Regions from separate parts of the Kitasatospora sp. NPDC058048 genome, predicted to be linked through region 4. Evidence: riboswitches for the same ligand, from Rfam matches in the RefSeq annotation. Region 4 holds a riboswitch; each other region holds the start of a gene.
What was found. Region 4 has a riboswitch for cyclic di-AMP ahead of ACFVVA_RS24305 (transglycosylase family protein). Riboswitches for the same ligand answer to the same signal wherever they lie in the genome.

Region 1 (2,833 bases), on a different contig from region 4:
CCCGGTGACCCGTACGGCGATCAGCAGCCGCAGTTCGGCGAGGCCGCCGCTGACGTGCTTGTACAGCGAGGGAGTGGCGACCCCCGCCCGGGCGGCGACGGAGGCCAGCGTGAGGGCCTCGGAGCCCTGCTCGTCGATGAGGGCGAGGGCGTGGTCGACGACCTGGTCGGGGGTCAGTCCTACGCGGGGCATGGGTTCGGGCTCTCCGTACGGATGACGTCGGGTGGATCGGGCGGGTTCGGGCAGGAGCGGGCGGTGGGGACGGGCGGGGCTCAGCCGAGCTCGGCGAGGAACGGCAGCAGGGCGTCGGCGGTGGCCGTCGGGTTGTCGGCCATCGGGTAGTGCCCGGACCCCTCGATCATCACCTTGCGCGCGCCGAGCGCGGCGGCCTGCCGGTCGGCGACGAGCTCCGGCTTCGGGAAGTCGGGGTCCTTGCTGCCCATGACCACCAGCGCCGGGCACCGCACCGCGGCCGTCCAGCCGACCGGCGCCGAGTCGCCGTGGACGTACCCGCGGGTGGCGGTCTTCCGCCCCGGGGTGCGCAGCGCGGCGACCAGTCCGTCCACGTACGCGTCGAAGTCGGCGGGCTTGGCACCCGGGAAGGCCATCCGGCGCAGGTAGAAGCCCCAGGAGGCCGGCCAGTGGACGAGGGCGGCGCCCATCAGGCCCATGGCGCCGCGCATCAGGGCGCCCGGCGGCGGGTTCTCGACGAAGGCGTTGAGCAGGACGATCCCGGCGACCCGCTCGGGCGCGTCCCCGGCGGCCCTGACGACGGTCGCCCCGGTGTAGGAGTTCCCGGCGAGGACGGCGCGCTCGATGCCGAGGTGGTCGAGCAGGGCGAGGACGTCGCCGGCGATGGCGGCCGGGCCGTAGTCGTCCCACTCGACGGAGGACTCGCCGAAGCCCCGCAGGTCCACGGTGACGACGCGGTGGCCGGCGGCGACGAGCAGCGGGCGCAGGTGCCGGTAGGCGGCCCGGCTGTCGAGCATGCCCGGGAGCAGGACGACGGGGGTGCCGTCGCCCTGCCGGGTGTCGTCGAAGGCGATCCGGCCGCCGGGAACGGTCAGGTACTGGGTGCTCGGGGTGATGGTGCCGTTCATGGGGGTCCTCCTCGGGCCGCCGGTGCGGGGCATCGGCGTGCGGGCCGATAGCCATAAAGCTAAGGCTAATAGCCTTAGCTGTCAAGCGAACGGCCGGGTGAGGGATGGAGCGGAAGGAGCGGAAGGGGTGGAAGAGGCGATCAGACTCCCTCCACCTTGAACGGGTCGTGCTCGCTGAGCAGCTTCTCCAGCCTGGCCTGGTCCACCCGGGTGACCATCTCGTTGGACTCCTGCCGGTCCCGGATCACCTTCGCCAGCGTGAACGCCGAGGTGACGGTGTAGAGGAGGCCGATCCCGAGGAAGGCCCTGGTCCATCCGCCGACCGGCAGGTAGGCGATCCCGACGGCGAGGGCGACGCCCGACAGGGCGAAGGAGAGGACGGCCTGGATGTGGTACGCGGCCGTGGTGCGGGTCTGCATCGATGTGCTCATGGCGCCAGGATGTGGCCGCCCGGACGGGGCGCACATGAGTAGGAGTACTCAGATGGGGCCGTGCGCGAGGGAGGTGTTCGCCGGTGTCGTTCGTTGACGTCCGATCACTTTGCCCTAGGCTGCTCCGAACGGATGGCTTGGAATCAGAGCCTCCTAGGATTAACGTTTGATAACGCAGCGCGGTTGTCAACGCCGTACCCAGACGGCACCGTGCGCCGTCGCCTAATCCCGCCGACCCGCCTCCGGGCAGGTCAGGGAGCCGGGGAACCACGTTCCTTGGGGTGAATCGGCGGGGCTCCGGCCCAGCCGTAGGAGACCTTCCTGCTCCGAACCCGTCAGCTAACCCGGTAGGCGCGAAGGAAGGAAAGGAGCGCGCCTCCGTGGCGTCGACGCACACCCCGGCACACCCGGCCGGCTTCGCAGCCGGTACCCAGCTCCTCGACCACCCCGGCACGGACGGCCCCGAGGCCTTCGGCCCGGAGGACTTCCCCGCGGAGGTCGAGACCAACCGCCACCGGATGCCGCGTCAGACCCGCGGAGCCTCCCCACTGCTCGGCGTCACCGCCGTCGCCGCCACCCTGGGCGCCACCGGCTTCGCCTCGGCGACCCCGGCCGCCGCCCCCGCCGTCGAGGCCCCGGACGAGACCCCGGTCGCCCTCTCCGCCGACCCCGGACTCGCGCTCGCCGCCCGCATCCAGCACCAGGCCGACAGCCAGCGCACCGCCGCCGAGGAGACCGCCCGGCTCCAGGCCGCGCAGGAGGCGGAGGCCAAGGCCGTCGCCAAGGAGGCCGAGGCCAAGCGCGCCGCCGAGGAGGCCGAGCGGGTCAAGGCCGCCGCCCTCACCCTCCCGGTGAAGGACTACCGGCTCTCCGCCCACTACGGTCAGAGCGCCCGCTACTGGGCCAACCTGCACACCGGCCTGGACTTCGCCGCCGACACCGGCACCCCGGTCTACGCGCTCGGCCAGGGCACCATCACCTCGGCCGGCTGGGCCGGCTCGTACGGCTACCGGATCGTCGAGACCCTGCCCGACGGCACCGAGATCTGGTACTGCCACCTCTCCTCGATCACCAAGGGCTCCGGCAAGGTCGCCCCCGGCCAGCAGATCGGCAAGGTCGGCGCGACCGGCAACGTCACCGGGCCGCACCTGCACATGGAGGTCCGCCCCGGCGGCGGCGCCCCGGTCGACCCGGAGCCCTGGCTCCAGCAGCGCGGCCTCAACCCCTGACCCGCGCGAGAAACCCGGCGCACCCGCGAGAGGCCCGCGCACCGGCGCGAGAAACCCGACGCGCACGCGAGAA
Region 2 (2,833 bases), on a different contig from region 4:
CAGGCCCTCGCCGGCCGCGGTCAGCGCGTAGGTGATCGCGCCGAGCGCGAGGGCGGCGAGCACGGCGCCGAGCACGTCGAAGCGGCCGGTGGCGGCCTCGTCCCGGGTCTCCGGCACCGACCGGGTGGTCACCGCGATCACGGCGGCGGCGAGCGGCAGGTTCAACAGGAAGATCCAGCGCCAGCCGGGGCCGTCCACCAGCCAGCCGCCGAGGAAGGGGCCGATCGCGGCCGACACCCCGCCGAGGCCGGACCAGAGCCCGACCGCGGCCGAGCGGTCGTCGGGGTGGAAGACGGCCTGGAGCATGGCGAGCGAGCCGGGGGTGAGCAGCGCCCCGCCGATGCCCTGGACGGCGCGGGCGGCGATCAGCACGTGGATGTTCGGCGCCGCGGCGCAGGCCGCGGAGGCGATGGCGAACCAGACCACGCCGATCAGGAAGACCTTGCGCCGCCCGTACCGGTCGCCGAGCGCGCCGCCGAGCAGGATCAGGCCCGCCAGGGTGAGCAGATAGGCGTTCAGGGTCCATTGCAGGGACGCCAGGGAGGCGCCGAGGTCGGCGCCGATCCGGGGCAGGGCGACGTTCACCACGGTGCCGTCGAGCATCGCCATGCTGGAGCCGAGCACGGTCGCCAGTAGTACCCAGCGACCCTGCGCGGTGCCCAGGCGCAGGGTGCCGGCCTCGGAGGTGGCCACGGGCGAATCCTGCGCTGCCGGGGCGCACGTGACAAGGGTCACCGGTGGGTGTGTTGACGGTCGGCGGTGCGTGAACGGGTGGCTGCGGTCCGTCGCCGATCTCGGCGCAGGGTCGTGGATCAGTGGCGGGGGGTGAATGGGTTGTGTACGCACCGTGGGGTCCGGTCTGCGGAGGGTCACCGGAACGGGGGAGATGGTTGCCCTTTCAAAGATCGACATTGCTTCACCCGAACGGATGGGTTTTAGTTCAGCGACCGCCCGGCCAGTCCGGACGGATCCCCCGGGTGGAACGCCGAGTCCTGCCGCTGCCCGGTGGTTCGAAACGAACTCTGTACGGCAGGAGCGGGGGACCCACAGGTAAGTCGCCGGACCGGAGTTCGCGCCTCAGGGCGCGGGCGTCCAGGACCGGCTAGGGGTGAAGCCGCGCATGCGGCCGGGCAACTCCAGCCCGAACCCGACAGCTCACCTCGCAGGCGTCGGAGAGGAAAATTCCATGCCTGCTCAGGCTCGTCGTATCGCCCTGCCCCGCGCCGCCCGTATCGGCATCGCGACCGCCGTCACCGGTGTCTCCTTCGCCCTCCCGCTCGTCACCGCGGTGAGCGCCCAGGCCCACACCGTTCCGGCCGCCCCGGCCGCGCAGGCCCCCGCCTCCACGGACGCCAAGTCGGCCGCGCCGGCCGCTGCCCCGGCCGCCCCGGCCGCGCAGGAGAGCTACCGCGTCGTCAGCGGCGACACCCTGTCCAAGATCGCCGACGCCAAGAACGTCGAGGGCGGCTGGCACGCGCTGTACGAGCAGAACCGCTCGGTCGTCGGCGCCAACCCGAACCTGATCTTCCCGGGCCAGCAGCTCGCGCTGTCGGGCCACGCCGCCGCGCCGGCCGCCGACGCCGCCCCGGCCCAGCCGGCCGCCCCGGCGAAGCCCGCCCAGCCGGCCGCTCCGGCGACCCAGGCCGCCAAGCCGCAGGCCCAGGTCCAGGTGAAGACCGAGGCCGCCAAGCCCTCCGCCCAGCTCCAGACCCAGCTGCAGGTCGCCGCTCCGGCCCCGGTCGTGACCGCCACTCCGGTCGCCGCCGCCACCTCCGGCTTCGTCGCCCCGCTGGCCAACGCGAAGCTCGGCACCGCCTACGGCGTGGCCGGCTCGATGTGGGCCTCCGGCCACCACACCGGCCAGGACTTCGTCGCCTCCACCGGCACCCCGCTGCGCGCCGTCGCCAACGGCGTCGTGGTCAAGGCCGGCAACGGCGGCGCCTACGGCAACGAGGTCGAGATCAAGCTCGCCGACGGCCACTACGCCGAGTACGCGCACCTCTCCTCGATCGGCGTGAGGATCGGTCAGACCGTCACCGTCGGCCAGCAGATCGGCCTCTCCGGCGCCACCGGCAACGTGACCGGCCCGCACCTGCACTTCGAGATCCGCAACGGCTCGGAGTACGGCTCGGACATCAACCCGGTCGCCTACCTGCGCGCGCACGGCGTCGCGCTCTGACCCGGGGCCGCTGAGCCCCGAGGGTTTCTGAACCACCGCTGCTGCGGGGCGAATCGATCCTCCGGGATGGTCATGTCGGGTGACCGCTCGACCGGGTGATCGCCGCACGGCGGACATGGGCGCGGGACACGCCCAGGCCGGCCCGGCCGCACGAGGACCTCCTCGTACGGCCGGGCCGGCCGCTGCCGTTCCGGACCCGCCCGGTCGTGCCCGGTCGTGCCCCGCCCGTCCGGCGGTTCCGGGGCGCCGTTCGACCGGTCGAACGCGGCGTCAACCCGACCGCTCCGGCGGGCCGTCGGCCCGCTCGCGGGGCCGCTCCGGCGCGCCATGCTGTCGGACGGTCAGCGTCCGGCCGGTCCGGCGGTCGGGCGGGTCCGGGAGGCGAGGAGGCCGGATGGCGGTCCGGAGCGGGGACGTGGCGGGGGAGAGGGCCGGGCGGGAGCGGCCGGGGACGGGCGGCGTCGACCGGCTGAAGGCGGACTCGGTCGGCCTGGTCGGCGTGGTGTTCATGGCACTCGCCACCGCGGCCCCGATCACCGCGATGACGGGCAACCTGCCGATCATCGTCGGGCAGGGCAACGGCGCCGGCGCGCCCGCCGCGTACATCGTGGCGACCGTGGTGCTGACGGTGTTCTCGGTCGGCTACGTGGCGAT
Region 3 (2,833 bases), on a different contig from region 4:
GGCGCTGCCTCCGGCGGCCACACCCAGGGCGGTGGCGGCGGCCGCGGTCAGCACCAGCGCCCGGGCGAGCAGTTGGGAACGGCGGTGCACGGGCATGGCGGCAGCGGCTCCAATCCTGCGGCGCGGCTCCCGCCGCCGCACCGGGACGGGCGGCCGTCGAGCGGGAGTCCGGTGGCAGACGTTAGCGAGTCAGGGCAAGCGAGTCCAAACCCCTGCCAACCCGAATATTCAGGCTGTTGTCGGACATTTGACCGACCCTCGGGAAAAGCCGCAGGAAAAACCGCAGGCCCGGCCTCCCCTGGGGGAGGCCGGGCCTGGAAGCGTTCGAACGGTGATCAGACCCGCACGATGGAGGCCAGCGGCATGTTGGTGACGGCCTCGTAGCGCACCGACGCGCCCGGCTTGGGCGCGTGCAGCACCTGGCCGTTGCCCGCGTAGATGCCGACGTGGTGGGCGTCGGTGTAGAAGATCAGCAGGTCGCCGGGCTGGGCCTGGGAGATGTCCGAGCCGATCCGGGTGCCCGCCGAGGCCTGCGCCTGCGAGGTGCGCGGCAGCGACACGCCCGCCTGGTTGAACGCCCAGACCATCAGGCCGGAGCAGTCGAAGGAGCCCGGGCCGGTGGCGCCCCAGACGTACGGGCTGCCGATCTTGGAGGCGGCGGCCGAGAGCGCGGCGGCACCGCGCGAGCTGCCCGGGGCCACCTTCACCGGGGAGGAGGCGGTCGAGCCGGTCGAGGCACTCGAGCCGGCCGCGAGGTCGCCGCGGCTGTTGTCGCGGGAGGCGCGGTCGGCCTGCTGCTGCTGGGCCTGGGCGGCGTCGGCCTTGGCCTTGGCGTCGGCCGCGGCCTTCTCCTCGGCCTGGCGCAGCGCCTGGCGCTCCTGCTCGGTCAGCGTGTTGAGCAGGTCCTGGGCCGCCTTCAGCTTGCCCTGGACCTCCTCCTTGGAGGTCTTCAGCTGCTGGGTGGTCGACTCCAGCTCGGCGAGCTTGCCCTGGGCCTCGTTGCGGTCCTGGTCGAGCTTGCGCTGCTGCTCCTGGAGCTCCTTCAGCTGACCCTTCTGGGTGCTGCCGGCCTGGTTCAGCGCGTCGGCCTGGCTGAGGAAGGTGTCCGGGCTGGAGGAGAACATCAGCTGGACGGTCGGGGATATGCCCCCGTTGCGGTACTGCTCGCCGGCGATCTCGGCCAGGCCGCCCTGGAGCTCGGTGACCTGGGCCTGCTGACGGGCCACCTGGTCCTGCATGCCGGAGACCTGCTTCTCCAGCTCCTGCTGCTTGGCCTGGGCCGCGTTGTAGTTCTCGGTCGCGATCTCGGCCTGCTCGTTGAGCTGGTCGACCTGCCCCTTGACCTGTTCCTTGGTCGGCTGCGGGTCGGCGTGGGCGCCTTGCGCGGAGAGGACGACGGCTGCCGCGGCGACACCGGTCAGGATCGAGACCCGGGCGCGGCCTGCGGGCTTGGGACGACGATGGGACGCCACGAAGGCGGACTCCTTCTTCCTACGTCCGCCTACCGGGTGAGCTGACGGGTTCGGGCCGGAAGCATGCCCTACGACGCCTCACGGCCGTTCCATCGGCCGACCTGGCGTCGATTCACCCCGGAGGAACGTGGTTCCCCGGCTCCGCTCCGCAGCGCCCCCAAAACACTGGGCTCCCCTGTCGGGCAGTCGCTTCGACCTGCCCCGCTGCCTCACGAACTCGACGGTAACCACCGCCGCCACCCTGGCTGGGCGATCGACAGTGCGGTGGTTCAGAGCACGACCCTAGTAACTGAACCGTGATCGGTTCAAATCCTTGTCAGAAAAAAGACCAAAGATTTCCCAAGTTCTGCTGTGAAAATGACCGATGGTGACCACCGGCACACAGAAGGCTGATCAGTTCTCAGCATGTGGCCGCGAAGGGGCGGAAAGCCGAACGCCACCCCCCGCACGAGGGGTGGCGCTTTTCACAGCCCCCGGAACGGCCCCGCGGGCGTGTCGGGCCGTCAGACCCGGCGGATGGTGTTGATCGACATCGCGTCGGCCTTCATCACCTTCACCACGTCACCGGTGTGCGGCGCGTGGACCACCATGCCGTTGCCGATGTACATCCCGACGTGGTGCATGTCGTTGCCGTAGATCACCAGGTCGCCCGGCTGGGCCTGGTCCAGCGACGGCACCCGGGTGCCGTAGTGGCCCTGCTCCTGCGAGGTGCGCGGCAGCGAGACGCCCGCCTGCCCGTACGCCCAGACCATCAGGCCCGAGCAGTCGAAGGTGGTCGAGCCGGTGGCGCCCCACACGTACGGCGAGCCCTGCTTGCCCATCGCCTTGGCCATCGCCACGGCCGCGTAGCCGCTGGCCGGCGGCAGGCTGCTGAGGTCGACCCGGTCGCTGCCGCGCGAGGCGCGGTCGTCCTGCGCCTGCTGGGCCTTCAGCGCGGCGCGGTCGGTGGCGCTCAGCGAGTTCAGCAGGTCCTGGGCGGCCTTCAGCTTGGTGTTGACGTCCGCCTTGGCCTGGTTCAGGTCCTTGGTGGTGGTGTCCAGCGAGGCGAGCACGGCGGAGGCCTCGACCTTCTCCTGGTCCAGCCGGCGCTGCTGGTCCAGCAGCCCCTTGAGCGCCTCGGCCTGGCTGCTGCTGGCCTGCTGGACGGTGGAGGCCTTCTCCAGGTAGCCGGAAGGGTCGGAGGTGAGCATCAGCTGGACGGACGGGTCGATGCCGCCGGTGCGGTACTGCTCGCCCGCCACCTCGGCGAGACCGCCCTGGAGCTGGGTCATCTGCTCCTGACTGCGGGCCACCTGGTCCTGCAGCTGGTCGGCCTGCTTGCGCAGCTGGTCGGCCCGCTCCTTGGCGCCGTTGTACTTCTC
Region 4 (2,833 bases):
CCGGGTGGCCGAGTTCGAGCCGCGGGTGCAGCAGCTCACCGACCGGCTGATCGACGGCTTCGCGCAGCGCGGTTCGGCGGACCTGATCCACGAGTTCGCCTTCCCGCTCCCCATCTACGCGATCTGCGACCTGCTGGGCGTGCCGGCCGAGGACCAGGACGACTTCCGGGACTGGGCCGGGATGATGGTGCGCCACACGAAGCCGGGTCACGGCGGCGGCCAGCGCGGCGGCGTGGGGCGGGCGGTGAAGCGGATGCGGGCGTACCTGCTGGAGCTGATCCACCGCAAGCGCGCGGACCTCGGGGACGACCTGATCTCGGGTCTGATCCGGGCCAGTGACCACGGTGAGCACCTGACCGAGAACGAGGCCGCGGCGATGGCCTTCATCCTCCTGTTCGCGGGTTTCGAGACCACCGTGAACCTGATCGGCAACGGCACGTACGCCCTGCTGCGCAATCCGGAGCAGCGCGGGTTGCTGCAGGAGTCGGTGGCCCGCGGGGAGAGCGCGCTGCTGGAGACCGGGATCGAGGAACTCCTGCGCTACGACGGGCCGGTGGAGATGGCGACCTGGCGGTTCGCGACCCGTCCGCTGGCCATCGGCGGGGTGGACATCCCGGTCGGTGACCCGGTGCTGGTGGTGCTCGCCGCGGCGGACCGCGACCCGGCCCGGTTCGCGGCCGAGAACACCCTGGACCTGGCCCGGACGGACAACCCCCACCTGGGCTTCGGGCACGGCATCCACTACTGCATCGGCGCTCCGCTCGCCCGCTTGGAGGGCCGTGCCGCGCTGACCACGCTGCTTTCCCGGCTGCCCGATCTCCGGCTCGCGGAAAACGCGGACGACCTGCGGTGGCGCGGTGGTCTGATCATGCGTGGGCTGCGCGAACTGCCGGTGGAATTCAGTCCGGAGAGCCGCTCCCCGCACGCCTCTCCGCAGACCCCTTCGCACGCGCCTTCGCAGGCCTCTCCGCAGGCCTCTCCGAACACTCCCGCCACGCCTCCGACGTGCTGAGATCGCACTGACGGGACGTCGTGAACCACCTGCCGACGGGGGTGTGAACACCCATCAATCCGGACATAACACCGCCGTTGGTAGGCGATCGAACACACGCCGTAATTATTGTGTGATATCGACGATATGAGCTTGTGATTGGTCTGATGATCTGTCTACTCTCCCTGGAGTTCGCAGCTGCGGACCTCGTACGCGGAACGCCGAGTCCTGCCCGCCGCGTCACGGGAAACCGACCAGAACCCTGGGCAGGGGCGGGGGAACCAGGTTTGTTGCCGTCTCCCCACGGCTTGGGGTGAAGCCGCCCGAGCGGAATCGTTTCCGCATACGGCGGCCGGGCCACCTCCCGGTCCGAACCCGACAGCTCACCTCGCAGGCGTGCGGAGAGGGACCTCTTCATGCTGTTCGTTGGAACTGGCCGTCACCGTCGTCGCACCCAGGCCGAGAAGGCCATCGCCGTCGCCGGTGTGGCCGGCGTCGGACTCGCGATGCCGCTCCTCACCGCCACCGGCGCCTCCGCCGCCCCCGCCTCCACCTGGGACGCCGTCGCCCAGTGCGAGGCCGGTGGCAACTGGAGCATCAACACCGGCAACGGCTTCTACGGCGGCCTCCAGTTCACCTCCAGCACCTGGAAGGCGTACGGCGGCACCGCCTACGCGCCGCAGGCCAACCAGGCCAGCAAGGCCCAGCAGATCTCGGTCGCCGAGAAGGTGCTGGCCTCGCAGGGCCCGGGCGCCTGGCCGGTCTGCTCCCAGAAGGCCGGTCTGACCAAGGGCGGCGCCCCGGCCGCGGTCGACACCTCCTCGGACGCCAAGCCGCAGTCCGCCGCCAAGCAGCAGACCCCGAAGCCCGCCGCCAAGCCGGCCGAGAAGCCGGTCGCGCAGCAGCCCGCCGCCCAGAAGCAGGCCCAGAAGCCCGCCGCGCAGCCGGTCCAGCAGGCCGCCCCGCAGCAGCAGGCGCAGCCGCAGACCCCGGGCTTCTCCGGCAAGGCCGGCTGGGACGCCGACGCCAAGGTGTACTGGTACCAGAGCAACGGCGCCTGGTACTGGACCAGCCACCAGAGCGTCTACCAGCAGTACGCCGGCCAGGCCGCCGCCCAGCCGCAGTACGCCCCGCAGGCCGCGCAGTCGGCCCCGCAGACCGCCGGTCACGACTACACCGTCCGCGCCGGTGACACCCTGTCGACCATCGCCGCCGCCCAGGGCGTGTCCGGCGGCTGGCACGCGCTGTACGAGCAGAACCACGGCACGGTCGGCGGCGACCCGAACCTGATCATGCCCGGCCAGGTGCTGCACCTCGGCTGAGCCGGCCCGCTCGACGTCGCCCGCTCGACGTCGCCCGCTCGACGCCGGCCCGCCCGCCGCACCCGGCGCCGACGCCGCCCCGGCCCACCGTCCGAAGGGGACCGGTCCTACCGGTCCCCTTCGTCCGCATTCGCCCGCTCCGGTGGGACAAGCTGGGACAAGCAGGTGAACTACCGGTGGGTAGTGGGGCCACACGCTGAGACGGGACCGAGGCGGACGTGGCCCCGGGAGCCCGGGCGGTTAGGCTCTGGTCGTAACGACTCCGCAATCGTCCTGCTGACAGCACCCACCGTCAGACCGGACCCTGCTTCCGCAAGGAGATGCCTCGTGCCGTCCATCGATGTCGTCGTAGCCCGTGAGATCCTCGACTCCCGCGGCAACCCCACGGTCGAGGTCGAGGTCGGCCTCGACGACGGCAGCACGGGTCGTGCCGCTGTCCCGTCGGGTGCTTCCACCGGCGCCTTCGAGGCGCTGGAGCTGCGTGACGGTGACAAGAACCGCTACTTCGGCAAGGGCGTCG

Region 1: another riboswitch for cyclic di-AMP. It lies ahead of ACFVVA_RS30350 (M23 family metallopeptidase); the one in region 4 lies ahead of ACFVVA_RS24305 (transglycosylase family protein).
Region 2: another riboswitch for cyclic di-AMP. It lies ahead of ACFVVA_RS11605 (peptidoglycan DD-metalloendopeptidase family protein); the one in region 4 lies ahead of ACFVVA_RS24305 (transglycosylase family protein).
Region 3: another riboswitch for cyclic di-AMP. It lies ahead of ACFVVA_RS14285 (NlpC/P60 family protein); the one in region 4 lies ahead of ACFVVA_RS24305 (transglycosylase family protein).

What each region holds. Positions count from the first base shown of each region.
Region 1 covers NZ_JBHVRT010000034.1:106,066-108,898, forward strand. The annotation lists gene ACFVVA_RS30335 (TetR/AcrR family transcriptional regulator) at 1-192, opposite strand, end outside; gene ACFVVA_RS30340 (alpha/beta fold hydrolase) at 273-1,100, opposite strand; gene ACFVVA_RS30345 (YiaA/YiaB family inner membrane protein) at 1,241-1,531, opposite strand; cyclic di-AMP (ydaO/yuaA leader) riboswitch at 1,741-1,899, shown strand; gene ACFVVA_RS30350 (M23 family metallopeptidase) at 1,912-2,760, shown strand.
Region 2 covers NZ_JBHVRT010000008.1:249,113-251,945, reverse strand. The annotation lists gene ACFVVA_RS11610 (MFS transporter) at 1-693, opposite strand, end outside; cyclic di-AMP (ydaO/yuaA leader) riboswitch at 984-1,184, shown strand; gene ACFVVA_RS11605 (peptidoglycan DD-metalloendopeptidase family protein) at 1,187-2,179, shown strand; gene ACFVVA_RS11600 (APC family permease) at 2,574-2,833, shown strand, end outside.
Region 3 covers NZ_JBHVRT010000011.1:11,491-14,323, forward strand. The annotation lists gene ACFVVA_RS14280 (NlpC/P60 family protein) at 1-96, opposite strand, end outside; gene ACFVVA_RS14285 (NlpC/P60 family protein) at 336-1,472, opposite strand; cyclic di-AMP (ydaO/yuaA leader) riboswitch at 1,483-1,636, opposite strand; gene ACFVVA_RS14290 (NlpC/P60 family protein) at 1,976-2,833, opposite strand, start outside.
Region 4 covers NZ_JBHVRT010000024.1:8,128-10,960, reverse strand. The annotation lists gene ACFVVA_RS24310 (cytochrome P450) at 1-1,012, shown strand, start outside; cyclic di-AMP (ydaO/yuaA leader) riboswitch at 1,234-1,402, shown strand; gene ACFVVA_RS24305 (transglycosylase family protein) at 1,408-2,313, shown strand; gene eno (phosphopyruvate hydratase) at 2,641-2,833, shown strand, end outside.